DNA from 4 places in the Cupriavidus sp. P-10 genome. Region 1 is predicted to be linked to each of the others. Evidence: predicted binding sites of a transcription regulator. Region 1 holds the regulator's gene; each other region holds the start of a gene.
What was found. Region 1 encodes FNR, which switches genes on or off when oxygen is low (the NO sensors DNR and NnrR bind a similar motif). Its sites were predicted from a motif close to TTGATNNNNATCAA; they were not measured.
Positions count from the first base shown of each region.

Region 2: CTP10_RS36760 (hemerythrin domain-containing protein) is a predicted target of FNR. The motif match lies at 2,509-2,522, and genes of this name have one in related genera.
Region 3: CTP10_RS33965 (universal stress protein) is a predicted target of FNR. The motif match lies at 1,678-1,691, and genes of this name have one in related genera.
Region 4: CTP10_RS28315 (nitrite reductase) is a predicted target of FNR. The motif match lies at 2,393-2,406, and genes of this name have one in related genera.

Region 1 covers NZ_AP025170.1:2,178,331-2,182,541, reverse strand. Annotated here, with positions in the region: gene ccoG (cytochrome c oxidase accessory protein CcoG) at 1-1,137, shown strand, start outside; gene CTP10_RS10055 (FixH family protein) at 1,173-1,382, shown strand; gene CTP10_RS10050 (hypothetical protein) at 1,379-1,624, shown strand; gene fnr (fumarate/nitrate reduction transcriptional regulator Fnr) at 1,691-2,416, opposite strand; gene CTP10_RS10040 (urease accessory protein UreH domain-containing protein) at 2,494-3,252, shown strand; gene scpB (SMC-Scp complex subunit ScpB) at 3,803-4,211, shown strand, end outside.
Region 2 covers NZ_AP025172.1:1,460,781-1,464,991, reverse strand. Annotated here, with positions in the region: gene CTP10_RS36770 (amidohydrolase family protein) at 1-501, shown strand, start outside; gene CTP10_RS36765 (alpha/beta hydrolase) at 513-1,496, shown strand; gene CTP10_RS36760 (hemerythrin domain-containing protein) at 1,785-2,405, opposite strand; gene CTP10_RS36755 (GntR family transcriptional regulator) at 2,709-3,485, opposite strand; gene CTP10_RS36750 (acyl-CoA dehydrogenase family protein) at 3,868-4,211, shown strand, end outside.
Region 3 covers NZ_AP025172.1:860,724-864,934, reverse strand. Annotated here, with positions in the region: gene CTP10_RS33970 (universal stress protein) at 1-553, opposite strand, end outside; gene CTP10_RS33965 (universal stress protein) at 789-1,622, opposite strand; gene CTP10_RS33960 (zinc-dependent alcohol dehydrogenase family protein) at 2,735-3,736, opposite strand; gene CTP10_RS33955 (universal stress protein) at 3,744-4,199, opposite strand.
Region 4 covers NZ_AP025171.1:2,550,300-2,554,510, forward strand. Annotated here, with positions in the region: gene CTP10_RS28300 (AMP-binding protein) at 1-711, shown strand, start outside; gene CTP10_RS28305 (TerC family protein) at 787-1,803, shown strand; gene CTP10_RS28310 (universal stress protein) at 1,814-2,239, shown strand; gene CTP10_RS28315 (nitrite reductase) at 2,515-4,200, shown strand.

The sequences.
Region 1 (4,211 bases):
TTCACGGCAATTGCCGGGCGGCTGTTTTGCGGCTATGCCTGTCCACAGACGGTCTATACCGAGATATTCATGTGGATCGAGCGGCGGATCGAGGGCGACCGGATCGCGCGCATCCGCCTGGATGGCGATCCCTGGAGCCTGCGCAAGCTGCGCCTCAAGGCCACCAAGCACTTCCTGTGGGTACTGATCGCCCTGTGGACTGGGTTCACCTTCATCGGCTACTTCGCGCCGATTCGTGAACTTGGCGGCGAGCTGGCGAGTTTGTCGCTGGGCCCGTGGCAGACGTTCTGGATGCTGTTCTACGCGTTTGCCACCTGGGGCAACGCGGGCTTCATGCGCGAGCAGGTATGCAAGTACATGTGCCCGTACGCGCGTTTCCAGAGCGTGATGGTCGACCGCGACACCTATGTCGTTACCTACGACATCGGCCGGGGCGAGCCGCGTGGCAGCCGTTCGCGCAAGACCGATCATCGCCAGGCGGGCCTGGGCGATTGCGTCAACTGCAGCATTTGCGTCCAGGTGTGCCCGACCGGCATCGACATCCGCGACGGCCTGCAGTATGAATGCATCGGCTGCGGTGCCTGCATCGACGCCTGCGACCAGGTCATGGACAAGATGTCCTATCCGCGCGGCCTGATCCGGTACACGTCGGAAAATGCCATGCGCAAGGCGCTGTCGGCGGCAGCGTCGCGCAAGCGCTTGATGCGCCCGCGTGTCATCATCTATTCGGTGGTGTGGGTTGCGCTGCTTGCGGGCTTCGTCGCTTCGATCGCGCTGCGCACGCCGCTGAAGGTGGACATCATCCGCGACCGCGGCGCGTTGGGCCGGGAAGTCGAGGGCCGCTGGATCGAGAACGTCTATCGCCTGCAGCTGATCAACACGACTGAAGGGCCGATGCACATCAGCGTGCGAGCCGACAGCGACGAGTTGAAAAACCTGACGGTCGAATACGACAAGCAGGCCGAGTCGCTGGCGCCGACGTCGAACCGGCTGTTGCCGATCCGCATACGCGTGCCGATCGAATACGCCGCGCAAGGCACGCACAAGATCCGCGTGACGGTGACCAGCGAAGCAACTGAGCGGGGCAGCGCCGAGATCCGGCAAACCACCAGCTTTATCGTGCCGCGCGACCTGTGACGCCAGGCGCTCGGTGCAGAACTTAAGGGGGCATGATGAATCAGCAAGGCAATCCGTGGTGGAAGGAGCCGTGGCCGTGGCTGTTGATGAGCGGCCCGCTGGTCGCGATGGTGGCGTGCGGCGTCACCATCTGGCTTGCGTCGTCGCATCCTGACATGCCGGTGCAGGGCGCGGCGCGTCATGGACTGGTGGTCGAGAAGGCGGAGGCAGTGCGGCCTCAGCCGAGCGCAGCGAGGCAGCCATGAGGTTGCGCTGGCTGATGTGGGTCTTGTGGCCGGGGTTCCTGATGGCGGGCTTCGCCACCGCGACGGTGTTCTCGGTCGTGGATCCCGGTGACCTGAAGTTCTTCGGGCATCCGATCGAGGCGTCGCGCGAATCGATCTATACGATGAGCTTCCTGCTGGCGTGGATATTCTGCGCGCTGTCCAGCGGCCTGACGCTGTACACGATGCCGACGCGGCTTAGCGATACCGACGAGCTGGAGTGAAGGGCGATGCTTGCGCCGCCCTGTGCGGCGCAAGCGCAATGCGGTGTGGTGTGGCGTGGGGAAGGGTCAGCAGCTACGGCTGTAGAGCTGCTTGATGCCGGCGAGATCCACCAGCTTCACGTGGCGCTGGCGAATCTGGATCAGGCCGGCTTCAGCGAAGCGCGAGAACAGGCGGCTGACGGTTTCCAGTTTCAGGCCCAGGTAGCTGCCGATTTCCTCGCGGCTCATGCGCATCACGAATTCGGTCGACGAGTACCCGCGTGCCGAAAGGCGCTCCGACAGGTTGATCAGGAACGCGGCCAGGCGCTCTTCGGCGCGCATCGAGCCGAGTGTCACCAGCATCAGCTGGTCGTGCGTGATTTCCTTGCCCATCAGCCGCAGGAACTGGTGCTGCAGCGAAGGCAGGTCTGCGGACAGGGTCTGGAGGTCACCAAGGCGGACTACGCAGACTTCGGTATCTTCCAGCGCGGTCGCGTCAGAGGCATGCTGCATTTCCCCCAGGCCGTCGAGTCCGACGATCTCGCCTGGCAGATGGAAACCGGTAATCTGTGAACGGCCGTCTTCGGTCGTGACGTGCGTCTTGAGCGTGCCGAAGCGAACGGCATAAACCGCGGTGAGGGGATCGCCCATGCGATACAAGGTCTCACCCTTATGGACCCGGATGCGTTCCTGCACCAGCGTGTCCATCTTGGTAAGGTCTTGCTGGGACATGCCAACCGGAAGGCACAGTTGCCCCATCGCGCATGTGGAGCAACGGGGCGACATTTCGGTGATTGGAATGGAGGTAAGCAATTGGAACCTGCAAGATTGGATGCGAGGGCGCGATCAGGACATTTTACCGTGCGATGTGATGCGGCAGGGAGCCAGATTTGACATTTGGTGTGCTAATTAGCGTTTTTATGCTGGCATTGCTGGGCGGCGTGCACTGTGCAGCAATGTGTGGCGGCATCGCGCTGGCAGTCGAACAACCACGTGGCAGCGTTGCGGCCATGACCTTCGTGCGCAGCCGTGCTGCCTGGGTCGGCGAGTTGCTGGCAATGCACCTGGGCAGGATTTCGACCTACATGATGCTAGGCGCGCTGCTGGGCGCGATCGGCGCCGGCGCGTGGAAGCAGGATTACCTGCCGTTGCAGCGCTGGCTGTTCGGTGCCGGCAGCGCCATGCTGCTGTGGTCGGGCTGGCGCCTGCTGCGCGGCAATGCCTTTACCGTGGCATGGCTGGAGCGGCTGGCGGCGCGGGCTGGCAGTGGCGTGGCGCGGCAGTTGGGCCGGCTAGGCGGCAACATGCCCGCGTTCGTGCGTGCGCATGGGGGCCTTGCCAGGCGCTACGGGGTTGGACTGGCCTGGGGGCTGGTGCCGTGCGGCATGGTCTATGGTGCGCTGACGCTTGCGCTGCTCGCCGGCAATGCCGGTTCCGGCGCACTGGTGATGGGCGTGTTCGGCGTCGGCACGCTGCCCAACCTGCTGGTGCTGTCGGGGCTGTCCGGCTACCTGCGCAGCCTGTCGCGGCGGCGCGCGGTGCGGGTGGGCGCGGGCGTGGCGGTCATGGCGTTCGGGGCCCTTGGCCTGGCGCGCGCGGTGTTGCTGCCACATTCGCTGGCAGAGCAGGGTTTCTGCCTGGTCTTTTGAGGCGCATGGGGCGCGCGGCGCAGCGAATGATGGTTGCGGGCAAGGGCGGGAATGCCATACAATCGCCAACATTGCGGTATCGCGCGGTGTTTTGTAAGCAACGGCGAGCAGCGCCAAGCGGCCTTCCTACCAGAAGGCACGCCCACGGCGGCGGGAAGCGTTGGTGGTTCGATGCCCGGCCCGGCCCGCGGTCCATCCGGTTCAAAAGATCAAAGCCCGGCTGGCACTGCGGTGTTGGAGATGCCGGCCTTGCTCCCGATACCCGTTTTTCTTGCGTCCGAGGCGTTCAGTTCGCCGACAGCAGCGTCCGGTTTTCGGATGTGCCACGCAAGAGGTTCGCTGACCGGCCCATGGCGGCATGCGAACGATCTCCTGCCGGAGTGACCCGGCAACTCGATGCAAAGAATGGAAGTGCACGGCTTGGATGCAGCAGGTATCCGGGTGAGCTGCGCAATGAGATGGCGATGGCATTGGCGTCGCTGTATCCAAAATCTCCGGTGCCCCGGATCCGTCCGGGAGCAGGTGCAAAGACAGGCTGCACACCATCAACATGAATACCCAAGAGGCGAAGATCGTCCTCGAGACGGCGCTGATCTGCGCGCAGGAACCTTTGCGCGTCAATGATCTGCGACGGCTGTTCGCCGACGATGTCGGCGCGGACACCGTCCGCGTGCTGCTGGAGGAGTTGCGCCAGGACTGGCGCCCGCGCGGCGTGGAGCTAGTGTCGCTGGCCAGCGGCTGGCGCTTCCAGAGCCGCCCCGAAATGCGCGAATACCTCGACCGCCTGAATCCTGAAAAGCCGCCGAAATATTCGCGCGCCGTGATGGAGACGCTGGCGATCATCGCTTATCGCCAGCCGGTGACGCGCGGCGATATCGAGGAAATCCGCGGCGTGACGGTTAGTACGGAAGTCATTAAGAAGCTGGAAGACCGTAGCTGGATCGAGGTGATCGGCCACC
Region 2 (4,211 bases), on a different replicon from region 1:
ATGAACGCGCAGGGGATCGGCGACATTCCCTTCGATCGCCTGCTCGCGGCCGGTATCCGGCCCAGTTTGAGCGGGGATACCGAAACCAAGTGCTCGGGCGACATGTTCACCCAGATGCGCCACGCCTTTGCCTACTACCGCTCGTGGATGGGGGGCGGCCACTCGCGCGTGGCGAATGCGCCGGCAACGCTGTCGCTGCGCGACGTGCTGGAATTTGCCACGGTGGCGGGGGCCAGGGCAAACGGGCTGGCGCACAAGGTCGGCTCGCTGACGCCCGGCAAGCAGGCCGACGTCATCATGATCCGCGCCGATGATCTCAACCTGACGCCGGTCTCCGATGCGGTGGGCGCGGTCGTGCTGGCTGCGCATCCGGGTAATGTGGATACGGTGCTTGTCGCCGGCCGCACGGTCAAGCGCCATGGCCGCATGACGAATATCGACCTGGACGCGTTGCGCCGGCGTGCGCTGGCGTCGCAGCACTATGTTCTCGGCCTCCGGTGAAGGAAAGCCCAATGCATATCCCACTCGACCCGGAACTGGCAGCCATCGTGGCATCGATGCGTGCGGCGGATGCGCCGGCTCCGTTTTCCGGCACGCCTGACGAGGCCCGCGAACGCATGCGTGTTGCCATCCAGGCGGCGCGCGAGCGGACTCCGCTGCCCGAGGTCGGCGCCATCGAGGACTGCATTGCCGTCCATGAGGGTGCGCGCGTGCCGGTGCGGGTCTACCGTCCCCGCCATGCATCGATGTCGCTGCCGACGGTCGTGTTCTTCCACGGCGGCGGCTTTGTCCTAGGCAGCGTGGCGCTGATGGACGACATCGCGCGAAAGCTTTGCCGCGACGTCAATGCCGTCATCGTCTCGGTCGACTACCGGCTCGCGCCTGAACATCCGTTTCCCGCCGCGCATGACGACGCCCTCACCGCGACGCTGTGGGCGCTGCGCAATGCCGGCGAACTGGGCGGCGACAGGGCGCGGGTCGCGGTGGCCGGGGAAAGCGCGGGCGGCAACCTGGCCGCCTCCACCGCGCTCAGGCTGCGCGACCGGGGCGATCAGGCCGAGCGCCTGGCGGCGCAGTTGCTGGTCGTGCCAGGCGTCGATTTCGCACGCGATATAGGGCAGATTGAAGCGTTACGCAGCGACTTTCCGATGCTGTCGCCTTCCGACCTGCGCGATATCTCGCGGCTGTACCTCGGCGAGAACGTTGCGCTGGCCGACTGTTTCCCGCCGTCACCGATGCATGCGACCGACCTTCATGGCGTGGCGCCGGCAGTGGTGGCGGTGGCGGGACACGATCCGCTGCAGGCGGAAGGCGTGACCTATGCAGGTCGGCTTGCCGCGGCTGGCGTGCCGGTGCGTGTGCTTCGTTTCGATGACATGTTCCATCCCTTCTTCGGCTTCTTTGAAGCCTCCGCATCGGCTTGCCGCGCCCATGACGACATCTGCCACGCCTTCCAGGCGTGGCTCAGCCAGCACGCCGGTTCCGTTCCAACGTGACAGTTCCTGAAAGATGGCAAGCCCTGCCTCGGCGTGCGCGACGGCAAGGACATCCGCGTCATCGGGCCGGTTTCGCTGGAACAACTGCTGGCGCGGCGTTGACCTGAACACATACGGCCGCGAGCATGCCACCAGCGAAACGCTCGACGCGGCGGGCATTGCCTACCTGCCGCCGCTGGCCCGCCCATGGAATGATGGCCGCGCTGAAACCGGGTGTGCTCATGGCGCCTACCGGTTCCGGCATAAGTTCTCGGCCGAGGCCCGGCAGTGCCGCGAAACGACCGGCGTTCAGTGCATGGAGGCGTTCGCTTCGCTGTCGATCTGCTTGCGCAAGGTCGCGAAGCGCTTCTCCACATTGGCGCCGAATAGGGGATCGGCACTGGCCCAATCGACCGCGGCGACCTCCGCCCAGTCGGCTTCGGTCAGGAACCGGGCGGCGCGCGGCATGACCTGCTTTTCCTCGGTGGACAGATGGTTGCGGTAGTACACCAGGTACATGGCCGCGGCCGCTTCCAGTGCCGCTCGCGAAGTGACCACTTCGCTCTGGGCTTCACGCAGGCGATTGAGCAACTCCGCGCCGACCGTGGCGATCACGCGATGTTCCTGCAGTAACCGGCTGATGATGATCCGCGTGCCGGGATCCCGTTCCACGAGCAGCGCGTAGGCAACATCCTCGCGGGGATGGTGCATGCAGTCGCCATAGTTGCGCATGTAATGGATGATCGTGGCCATCAGGCCGTAGTCTGGCTGCTCGCCCTGATGGAAGGTGCTGACTTGCTGTTCCAGCAGGTCGAGCAGGGAGGCGAAATGGACATGGTCGGTATGCCAGGCGGCAAGCGGTGTCGGGCTTGGGGTGGAAAGCGCGGCGGAAGGTGAAGTCGGAAGCGAGGTGACGAGCGGGGTGGCCATGACGCCCTCCTGGGAAGCTGGGCAAGCAGACGGTTGAGTACGATGCGATATCGGAACTTGCGGGGCCTTCATTACCACAATAGTTGCCCTGCACGATTTGCGTCTGACGCAGATCAAAGCGGCGCCACCTTCCAGGATCATGTGCAGCGGGCCACGTGCAGCCTTTCCGGGATGATCTCAGTCCGCAGCTTCTACGCTTACCGAGCAAAAGGGGCCTGCTGATACCACGTTTCCGCCGTCCGATCCTCGGACCACAGAAGTGCACTGAAGTGCGTTCCGTCGCCCAATGATCCGAGAACCAGCCTAGTTACTCAAGTGCAGGGTCGTTTGGTATTTATATAGGAGCCCGTTATAAAAACCATCGGCATAGAGGATCAAGTCGCCGGAACCATTGCGGAACCAGCGTTGGATACGAAGGCCAGGAGTACCGTTCTTGACCTGCAGCGCACGAGCCAGTTGTCCCCTTATATTGAATGCACTGACGGTCTGCTGGATGTCGGACGGACGTTCGCCGAATTGTTGCCCAATCTGTTCGATAAAGATGACAACGGGGGAGATCCGATTGAGGTGGAGATCTTGAGCGACGCCCGAGTACATGGGATGAATCCATAAATGGCTAAGCATCGCAGGCGCCTCCTTGTTACCGCCTGTCCAGCGTAGGACTTCAAGGTGCCGCCAGTGTTGACCAACGGCGCAACCAATAGTGGTAGCCAGTGTCGGATCCGCAGCGATATCGGCGCTTGCGGTGATCATCTGCTGACCGCCCTCGGCGAGCTGAACAAGATCACCTAGCGACGTCAGCCTTATGGTCTGCTGGTCTTCGGTTCTGTCTGCGATTACGCGCGTTCCGATCGGCCTCTGCTTTCGAACATAGCCTCGGTCCTGCAGCGCGCTTAGGGCAGAGCGAACTGTAAAACGGCTAACTCCGAACATCGCGCATAGGGCTTCCTCTGTGGGCAGGAGAGATTCCACCGGATATCGGCCTCTGCGGATGTCGGCGAGGAGCGACTGCGCCAGCAACAGATGTTTGGGCGGGCGGGATCCGAGATTGTCCAGGCTGGAATGTGGCGTGGGACTCATCACTGATGCTCCTCGCCCGGACGAGCGTTCGTTGGCGATCGGACCGCCAGGGCGGTCCTTTGGCGGTAGTGCGCCCGAGCCGCGCAGCAGAAGCCGTGCTCGAGGTCACCCCCGCTCCTGCTTGATACATAGGTTGGTATCGAAGCCCAGACGCGCGGACACGTCATGCTGTGTTGAATATGTTTCACGGTCGTCGCGTTAGCGAATGTTGAGGTTAACGTCCGGGGAGTCGAAGTGGCCTCCCTCGGGATGGTCACCAGTTTCGTTCGTCGCCAAACGAAAGGCGATGTTAGCGGAAGCAAAGTCTTGACGCCACATACGCTTCATCCTATCATCGTCCGGACAATCAGATGATAACCAAAACCACCGACGAGACACAGCAATGAATCTGGAACTACGTCTGAAAGACCCGGCTTGGGCTTCTTCCGCAATCGAGAGCATTCGGGAGTTTGCTGGGGTTATCCAGGGCGACATGGCCAAGGCAGCACGTGAAGGCGTATTTCCTCGCCACGCATTCAATGAACTCGGGCGGCGAGGCCTTCTCGGAATGCTTACCCCACGGGAGTACGGGGGGTTGGGTTTCGGCGTGCCTGAGTACTGCCTGGTGGAGGAGGAATTGGGTCGCTACGGCTTGGTAAGTGGGCAGACGCAGGCCCAAGGCGAACGCTGGCTGAACGACTGGGGAACATCGGAGCAAAAGGCGAAGTACCTCCCTGGGCTCGCCAA
Region 3 (4,211 bases), on a different replicon from region 1:
CCTGTCTGGCGCGAAGGAGCAGGGGCATCGCATCGGCTACCGCCCTAGCGGCCTCGCGCTGACCGTCCCATGCAATCACCACGTGGCCGCCATGCAGGCGGCGGACCTCGTTAGGCAGGACGACCACCGGCCGCCCCGCATTCAGCAGCACATATTCGGCCACCTCGGCCGTAAGCGATGGCACGACTCCCCCTGTGGTGGCCGGCCGCGCGAGCAGGACGATATCGGCCACGCGCGCCTCCTGTGCCAGGACCCAGCCGGTCTCCTCTGCCACGACATGATGCGAGAATGTGATCGCGGGTGTGGCATCAGCCAACGTATTGCCCAGTAACTCCCGGTACGACGCGATTTGGCTCAGCAGGCGGCGGCGCGCAAGTTCTGCGTACCGCGCCGCATCGTCGCCGGCGCCACGCACGGGATCGATGCGCAGGCCAGTCGCGCTGGCACCAATGATATGCGCCCCAAAGCAGGAAGCCAGGTCCGCAGCCATGCGGATACGGGCGACGCAACCGGCGTCTGGCCCAAGCTCGACAACGATCGTCCGGTAGTCCATCAGAGCGCCTCCGCCTGAGCAAGGGCATGCGGCACAACGCGCGCCGAGATGCTCGCCCGCACGGCTTGGTCCGCTCGCAGCTTGGGAGGGCGGAGAAAATTGGGCGCGCCGGCACAAGCGCTGCAGACGATGCAAAAAAGCAATCCGACGCTGCATCGCTGCAGGCAGGCGCTATAGCGAGACCGTTGAAGCGCTTTCATGGCAGTAACCGGTTCCAGTCTGGGCTGTCTTCGCTTCAGCGCGAGAACAGCACAGGTACCGTCATGGAGTCCAAAAGCGTACGCGTGACGCCGCCAAGCACCAGTTCGCGCATGCGACCGTATCCGTAGGCCCCCATCACGATCAGGTCGGCATTAGAATCCGCCGCGCGCGAAAGCAGGAGCTCGCCGATGGTCAGGTCAGCACCGCCGGGACCGTGTTCGATTTCCACGGCCACGCCGTGGTGCTCCAGCACACGCGCGGCGTGGCCGACCGGGGTGGCGTCTGCTCTTGCCTCCTTGGCCGCAGTGTGTGCGCAAAGAATGTGCGCCTGGGCACCGGCCATCAGCGGCACAGCATCGTGCAGCGCCCGCGCCGCCTCCCGGCTGCCATTCCACGCGACGATAACCCGCGTGCCAACGGTGGGAAACTTGCCGGCGCACGGCACGACCAGCGTCGGACGGCCGGTCTCCAGCAGCAACGATTCCAGCAGCTGTCGAGCCACCGGGCCTTCGGTGTTGTCGGCGTCGTACTGGCCGGCAACGATCAGTCCGGCCTCGCGAGCCTCGCGCAGCACTGTCACCACGGACTCTCGCTCTGCCGCGCGCCACTCGGCGCGCACCGGCAGTGCTTGAGTCGCAGCAAGAAACTGCACCCGGACGTTTTCCCTGACCTTGTTGCGCCGGGCCAGGTCGTCCGCTACAAATTGCTGCGCGCCCTCCGTGAGGTAGATGCCCGGATCGAGAACGAAACCGGCGTACATGCCGATCAGCGGGCACTGGTTAGCCGCGGCAATGTGCCCCGCCACTTCGAGCCGCTGCAGCGCCTGCGGATTGCTGTCCAGATGCACCAGGATGCTGTCGTAAGCCATGATCGCCCTCTCGCAGAAGCTACAAATCAGTCTAGGCGGCAGGCGAGATCGACTCTTGTTTCAGATCAACGGGCGTGGCCTGCGCCGGCACGGCTGAGGTATCGCCCTGTTGTGCGCAGAAGACTAGTGCGAGAAAAGCGCCGGGACGTTCATCGACGTGAGGCGTCATGGATCGCCCGGGCGGATTCGCGGCTGCCATTCCAGGCGAGCATGACGCGCCTGCCGATCTCGCTTAACCAGCCTGCGCTGGGGATGGCCAGCATCGGTCTGTCAGTCCAGGATGATCACGAACAGCAGCTCGTCCAGCCGCGCTCGCGCTGGACGGCTACCAGCGGCGGGCCTTCAGCGGCGCGCCACTCCACCGGCACCAGCCGGTCCTCACACCCAATCCGGATTTGCCGGACTGCTGCGCCGCGCCAAATCTCTTATTTCTCAACCTGTAGGCAGGCAGCGCAGACCAGAAACTGAACAAACGTGGTTTAGTAAACACCCTTCGCCTGCAATCTTATGTCGACCGGGCCGTCAGTACATCAAGCGCGAGCCTCCTTTTCGCGAGCGGTAGGACCTAACCTTGGCCAAACGGTATGCCGATTTGACCTACCTCAAAAGATCCGCAGTCAGGGCCACGACCCGACATAGTGGCCCCTAAAATTCGGTTGCTGCAACGCGTGGCCCATGCGGCTCCGTCATGCAGCGCCGCACGCGTAATCGTCAACCTCTGCGGGAGACAGAGATGCTAAGCCCCCACGAGCTCGCAGCGCTGATGATTCTCAGCGATTCGGAACATACCCGCGAGTTGGACCCCGCTGACATCAGTGCACTCGTTGAGCGCCAGCTGGCGCAGCTCGAGACCTCGAGACCTGATCGGAGGCAATTTCGCCTGACCAGAGAGGGCGAACGCATTCTCAATGTGGTCGGTAAGCGCCGTTGAAAGCCTCCCGAAAAGGGAGACGCCGGCGGTTTTTGTTCCTCTCCTGAAAGCTTGTCGGCTGAAATCTTGTCGGGTCGTCCAAGCACACGAAACCATGAGTGCATGCTAGGCACTTGCGTGCCGGCCTTCAGCCAAATCAAGCGTTCTCCCTGGCATCCCTGCTGCAGGCGGCGGAAAAGACTCAGGGATGGATAGTCAGGACGGCGGCGCCGGCCAGGCGGCCCGCGCGCAGGTCGACCAAGGCAACGTTGGCCTGTTCGAGCGGATAGGTGGTGATATGGGTCTGTAGCGGCGTGTGGGCCGCGATCGCCATCAACGCGTCGCCATCGGCCCGAGTGAGGTTGGCCACGGAGCACAGCCGTCGCTCTTCCCACAGCAACTGGTAGGGCATGGCCGGGATGTCGCTCATATGGATGCCGCCGCAGACGACGATGCCGCCTTTGTCGATGGCGCGCAGCGCACGCGGCACCAGCGCGCCCACGGGGGCAAAGATCAGTGCCGCGTCCAGCGGTACCGGTGCATCGAGGTCGCTGGCGCCGGCCCAGCATGCGCCAGACTGGTGTGCCAACTGCTGGGCAGCGCTGTCGCCCGTGCGGGTGAAGGCATAGACCTCCCGGCCCTGCGCCACGGCGATTTGCGTCACCAGGTGGGCTGCCGCACCAAAGCCGTAGATGCCGATGCGGCGCGCTTCACCCGCCATTCGCAGCGTGCGGTAGCCGATCAGGCCGGCACAGAGCAGTGGGGCGGCGTGCTCGTTGTCATAGGCGGCGGGAATGCTGAAGCAGTAGCGGCTGTCGGCCACCACGTACTCCGCGTAGCCGCCGTCACGCGTGTAGCCGGTGAACTGCGGCGCGTCGCAAAGATTCTCGTGATGTCGCACGCAGTAGCTGCACTGTCCGCAGGTATGGCCCAGCCATGGCACGCCGACACGGTCGCCCTGCCTGAACGCGGTGACACCGGTGCCACACGATTCGACCGTGCCGACGATCTCGTGCCCCGGAATGAGCGCAGGCTTGGGATAGCGCAGGTCGCCGTCGGCGATATGCAGATCGGTGCGGCACACGCCGCAGGCGGCCACGGTAATGCGGACCTCGCCCGGCCCTGGCTCGGGCACTGGGACGTCCAGCAGGCGCAAGGGCAGCCCCGCACCCTCGAACAGCATCGCTCGCATGGTCGGCGGCATGGCGCAATCAGCCTTCGATCTCGCTACGGACCAGCAGCACCGGCTTGGTGGTCTGCGCAAGGACGCCTTCTGACACGCTGCCCATCAGCACGCGCCTAACGCCGCGCCGGCCATGGGTCCCCAAAACGATCATGTCGGCATTCCAGGTGTTTGCTTCGTTGACGATGGTCGTCGAGATCCGGCCTGGGGCCACCGGCTCCTCGTCCAGTTGTGCGTTGCAGCGGATACCGGCTTCGTTAAGGCGGGCAGTGGCCGCATCCAATGCCTTGCGGCCATGAGAGACCAGTTTTCTGACCAGTTCGTGCGGGTCGAAAGAGCCCGTCCCGAAATAGATGTCGCTGTCGTCCACCACGTACAGCACTTTGACTTCGGCATTGGTGGCCCGGCCGATGGCGATCGCCTGGCTGAGCGCCAGGTCGGAGGAGCGGCTGCCGTCCACGGCAAGCAAGATGCGCCTATACATGAGATGTCTCCT
Region 4 (4,211 bases), on a different replicon from region 1:
ATGGCGCCGGTGACGTGCCTGGCCTCGGTGGCGATGCACCGGCCCGCCATGGGCTGGGCGCTCAGCCACCATGCCGCCCGGCTGCTGCTGCGGCTGGCCGCGGTGCCATGGTTCGTGCAGGGGCTGGAGCAGCTGCCGCGCAACCGCGCCTGCGTGCTGGTATCGAACCATGCCAGCTACCTGGACGGCATCGTGCTGATCGCCGCACTGCCCATGCCGGTGTGCGTAGTGGCCAAACGCGAACTGCAAGCGCAACGCATTCCGGGCGCCTACCTGTCCAGCATCGGCGCCGACTTCATCGACCGCTTCGACAACGTGCGCGAATCCGAGGCCATCGCGCGCCTGGTCGCGGCGGTGCGTGACGGACGATCCGCCCTGCTGTTCCCGGAAGGCACCTTTGGCCGCGAGCCGGGGCTGCAACGTTTCCGCTCGGGCGCCTTCCTCGCCGCCGCCCGTGCCGGCGCGCCGGTGGTTCCCATTGCGCTGCGGGGCACCCGCTCGGTACTGCGAGACGGCCAGTGGCTGCCGCGCCGCGGCCCGATCAGCGTCGTCATCGGCCGGCCCGTGCCGCCTGACGGGCAGGACTGGCCGGCGGCAATGCGGCTGCGCAACGCGGCCCGCGCCGAGATCCTGCACTACTGCGGCGAACCCGATGCACTGCGCGTGAAGGCCCAGCCTGCGCGGCCCCACCTCGCGCGGCAGCTGCCATGATCCCGGTTGGCCGGACCGGGCGCCGGCCTCCGGCAGTTGCACCGGCAGTTACCCCTGCAGTTACCCCATAAGGCAATGGACACCTTTGCAACCGCCCCGATGTGGGCCGGATTCTTCATCCTGGTGCTGGGCACGCTGCTCGTGGATATCTTCGTCCTCGGCGGGCGGCATGCGCACCGCGTCTCCACGCGCGAGGCGCTGGGGTGGACCCTCGTCTGGATGACCCTGGCCGCGCTTTTTGGGCTGGCACTCTGGTATGTGGTGGCCGAGGACGCCGGCCGGGATACAGCCTCTCGCAAGGTGCTGGAGTTCTACACCGGCTACCTGATCGAGCTGTCGCTGTCGGTCGACAACATGTTCGTGTTCGCGATGATCTTCAGCTACTTCGCCGTGCCGCCGGAGCTGCAGCGCAGGGTGCTGCTGCTCGGCGTACTCGGCGCAATCCTGATGCGCGCCGCCATGATCCTGGTGGGAGTGTGGCTGATCAGCCAGTTCGCCTGGATCCTCTACGTGTTCGGCGTGTTCCTCGTCATCACTGGCATCAGGATGCTGTTCATGTCCCGGCATGCCCCCGACCTCTCGCGCAATCCCATCGTCCGCTTCCTCTGCGCCCACATGCGGATCACCTCGGACTATCACGGCGAACGCTTCTTCGTGCGCATCGACGGCCTGCGCTATGCGACCCCGATGTTCGTGGTAGTGCTGATGGTGGAAGCGACCGACCTGGTGTTCGCCGTCGACAGCATCCCGGCGATCTTTGCCGTGACCACGGATCCCTTCATCGTATTCACCTCGAACATCTTCGCGATCATGGGGCTGCGAGCCCTGTATTTCCTGCTGGCCAACCTGGCGGCGCATTTCCAGTACCTGAAGTACGGCCTCGCCATCGTGCTCGCTTTCATCGGCGCCAAGATGCTGGTCGAGCCGTGGTTCCATATACCGGTGCACTGGTCCCTGGGCGCGGTCGCGATGACGCTGTTCGTCTCCGTCCTGCTCAGCCAGGCCAGGACCAGGCGAGCCGCCGCAGCGGGCGATCAGCCGGGCCGCAGCGGCGCACCGCGCGAACGCGGTGCCGGTAACCGGCGCACATGAGGAGCAAGCCATGAACAAGATCCTGCTGGCGACCGACGGGTCGTCCTATAGCGACGCGGCTGCGCGCTACCTCGCGCAAAGCCCGTTGCTGACCCGCGACTTCGTCGTGCACGTAGTGCATTGCGAACCGGATGTGCCGGGCGACATCAAGTCCTTCATCGACCGCGGCACGCTCGACGACTGGCATCGCGAGCAGAACGAGAAGGCGATGGGCTCGGTGGCCACCATCCTCGGCGAAGCCGGGATCCCGTTCGAGCGCCATGGCTTCACAGGCTTTGCGCCGACCCGCATCGTCGAGTATGCAAGCCAGATAGGGGCCAGCCTGATCGTGATGGGCTCGCATGGCCGCGGCGGCTTTCTCGATGCCATCGTCGGATCGGTAGCCAGGCGGGTCCTTGCCCATGCGCACTGCCCGGTGCTGTTGATCAAGGATTAGCAGCGCGTCGGTCCACTTCTCCACGCCATGCCGTGAGGGCGCTGCGCTATCCCGCGGGATAGCGCAGCGCCCCGTGCATGCATGCGCCTGCGCGGCACGCACGCAACCATCTTCGGCTCCGCGCACAAACCGTTGCGTGTCATCCATCCCGGTTTGATGCCAGTCAATCCCCTACTCGCAGTGTGTCCGCATCATCACTGCAAGCGCCTGGTGCCAGTTCGCGCCCCACAAGCACCGCGACAACAGCTTTCCACAACCCGCTGAACCACGGCACCATGAAAGCAAGAAGATGGCTTTACCCCGCATTCGCGGCACTGCCGCTCTCACTCTGGCTGGGACTTCCCCAGGCAGCCACCAACCCCGCCAAGGCCGCACAGAAGCCTGAAACCAAGGCAGAGCAAAAGGCGACGATCCCCACGCTGACCACGGCCGAGTTCGATCACGCCAGGCAGATCTACTTCGAGCGCTGCGCCGGCTGCCACGGCGTGCTGCGCAAGGGCGCGACCGGCAAGCCGCTGACGCCAGACATCACACGCGCGCGCGGCTCGGAATACCTGAAGACCTTCATCAAGTACGGCAGCCCGGCCGGCATGCCGAACTGGGGCACATCCGGTGACCTCTCCGACAAGGAAGTCGACCTGATGGCCCGTTATATACAGCTCGATCCGCCGACGCCGCCGGAATTTTCACTGGCTGACATCGAGAAAAGCCGCAAGGACATCCTGCCCGTCGCGCAACGGCCGTCGAAGAAGATGAACCAGTACAACCTGGACAATCTCTTCTCGGTCACGCTGCGCGATGCCGGCGAGGTCGCGCTGATCGACGGCGACAGCAAGCAGATCATCAGCATCGTCAAGACCGGCTATGCGGTGCATATCTCGCGCATGTCGGCATCGGGCCGCTACCTGTACGTGATCGGGCGCGATGCGCGGCTGGACCTGATCGACCTGTGGCTGCCCAAGCCCGACATCGTCGCCGAGGTCAAGATCGGCATGGAGGCGCGCTCGGTCGAAACCTCCAAGTACAAGGGCTATGAAGACAAGTACGCGGTGGCGGGCTCGTACTGGCCGCCGCAGTACGTGATCATGGAAGGCGATACGCTCAAGCCGCTGAAGGTGGTGTCCACGCGCGGCATGACCGTTGACAACGAGTACCACCCCGAGCCGCGCGTCGCCTCGATCGTCGCCAGCCACTACCACCCCGAGTTTGTGATCAACGCCAAGGAGACCGGCAAGATCCTGATGGTCAACTACTCGGACCTGTCCAACCTGAAGACCACCACCATCGATTCGGCCAAGTTCCTGCATGATGGCGGCTTCGATTCCACCGGGCGCTACTTCCTGGTCGCGGCCAATGCGTCCGACAAGATCGCCGTGGTCGACACCAAGGAAGACAAGCTCGCCGCGCTGATCGAGGTGGGCAAGACCCCGCACCCGGGGCGCGGCGCCAACTTCACGCATCCGAAGTTCGGCCCGGTCTGGGCCACCAGCCACCTCGGCGACGAAACCATCAGCCTGATCGGCACCGATCCCGCCGGCCATGCGGCGCAGGCCTGGAAGGTGGTGCAGACGCTCAAGGGCCAGGGCGGCGGCTCGCTGTTCATCAAGACGCATCCCAAGTCCTCGAACCTGTGGGTCGATACACCGCTCAATCCCGATGCCAAGCTGAACCAGTCAGTGGCGGTGTTCGATACGCGCAACCTGGAAGACGGCTTCAAGGTGCTGCCGATCGCCGATTGGGCCGGCCTGAAAGGAGCCGGCGCCAAGCGCGTGGTGCAGGCCGAATACAACCAGGCCGGCGACGAGGTCTGGTTCTCGGTCTGGGGCACCAAGGACGGCGAGTCCGCACTGGTGGTGGTCGATGACAAGACCCGCACGCTCAAGACCGTGATCAAGGACAAGCGCCTGATCACGCCAACCGGCAAGTTCAACGCCTACAACACACAACACGACGTCTACTAACAACCCGCGGC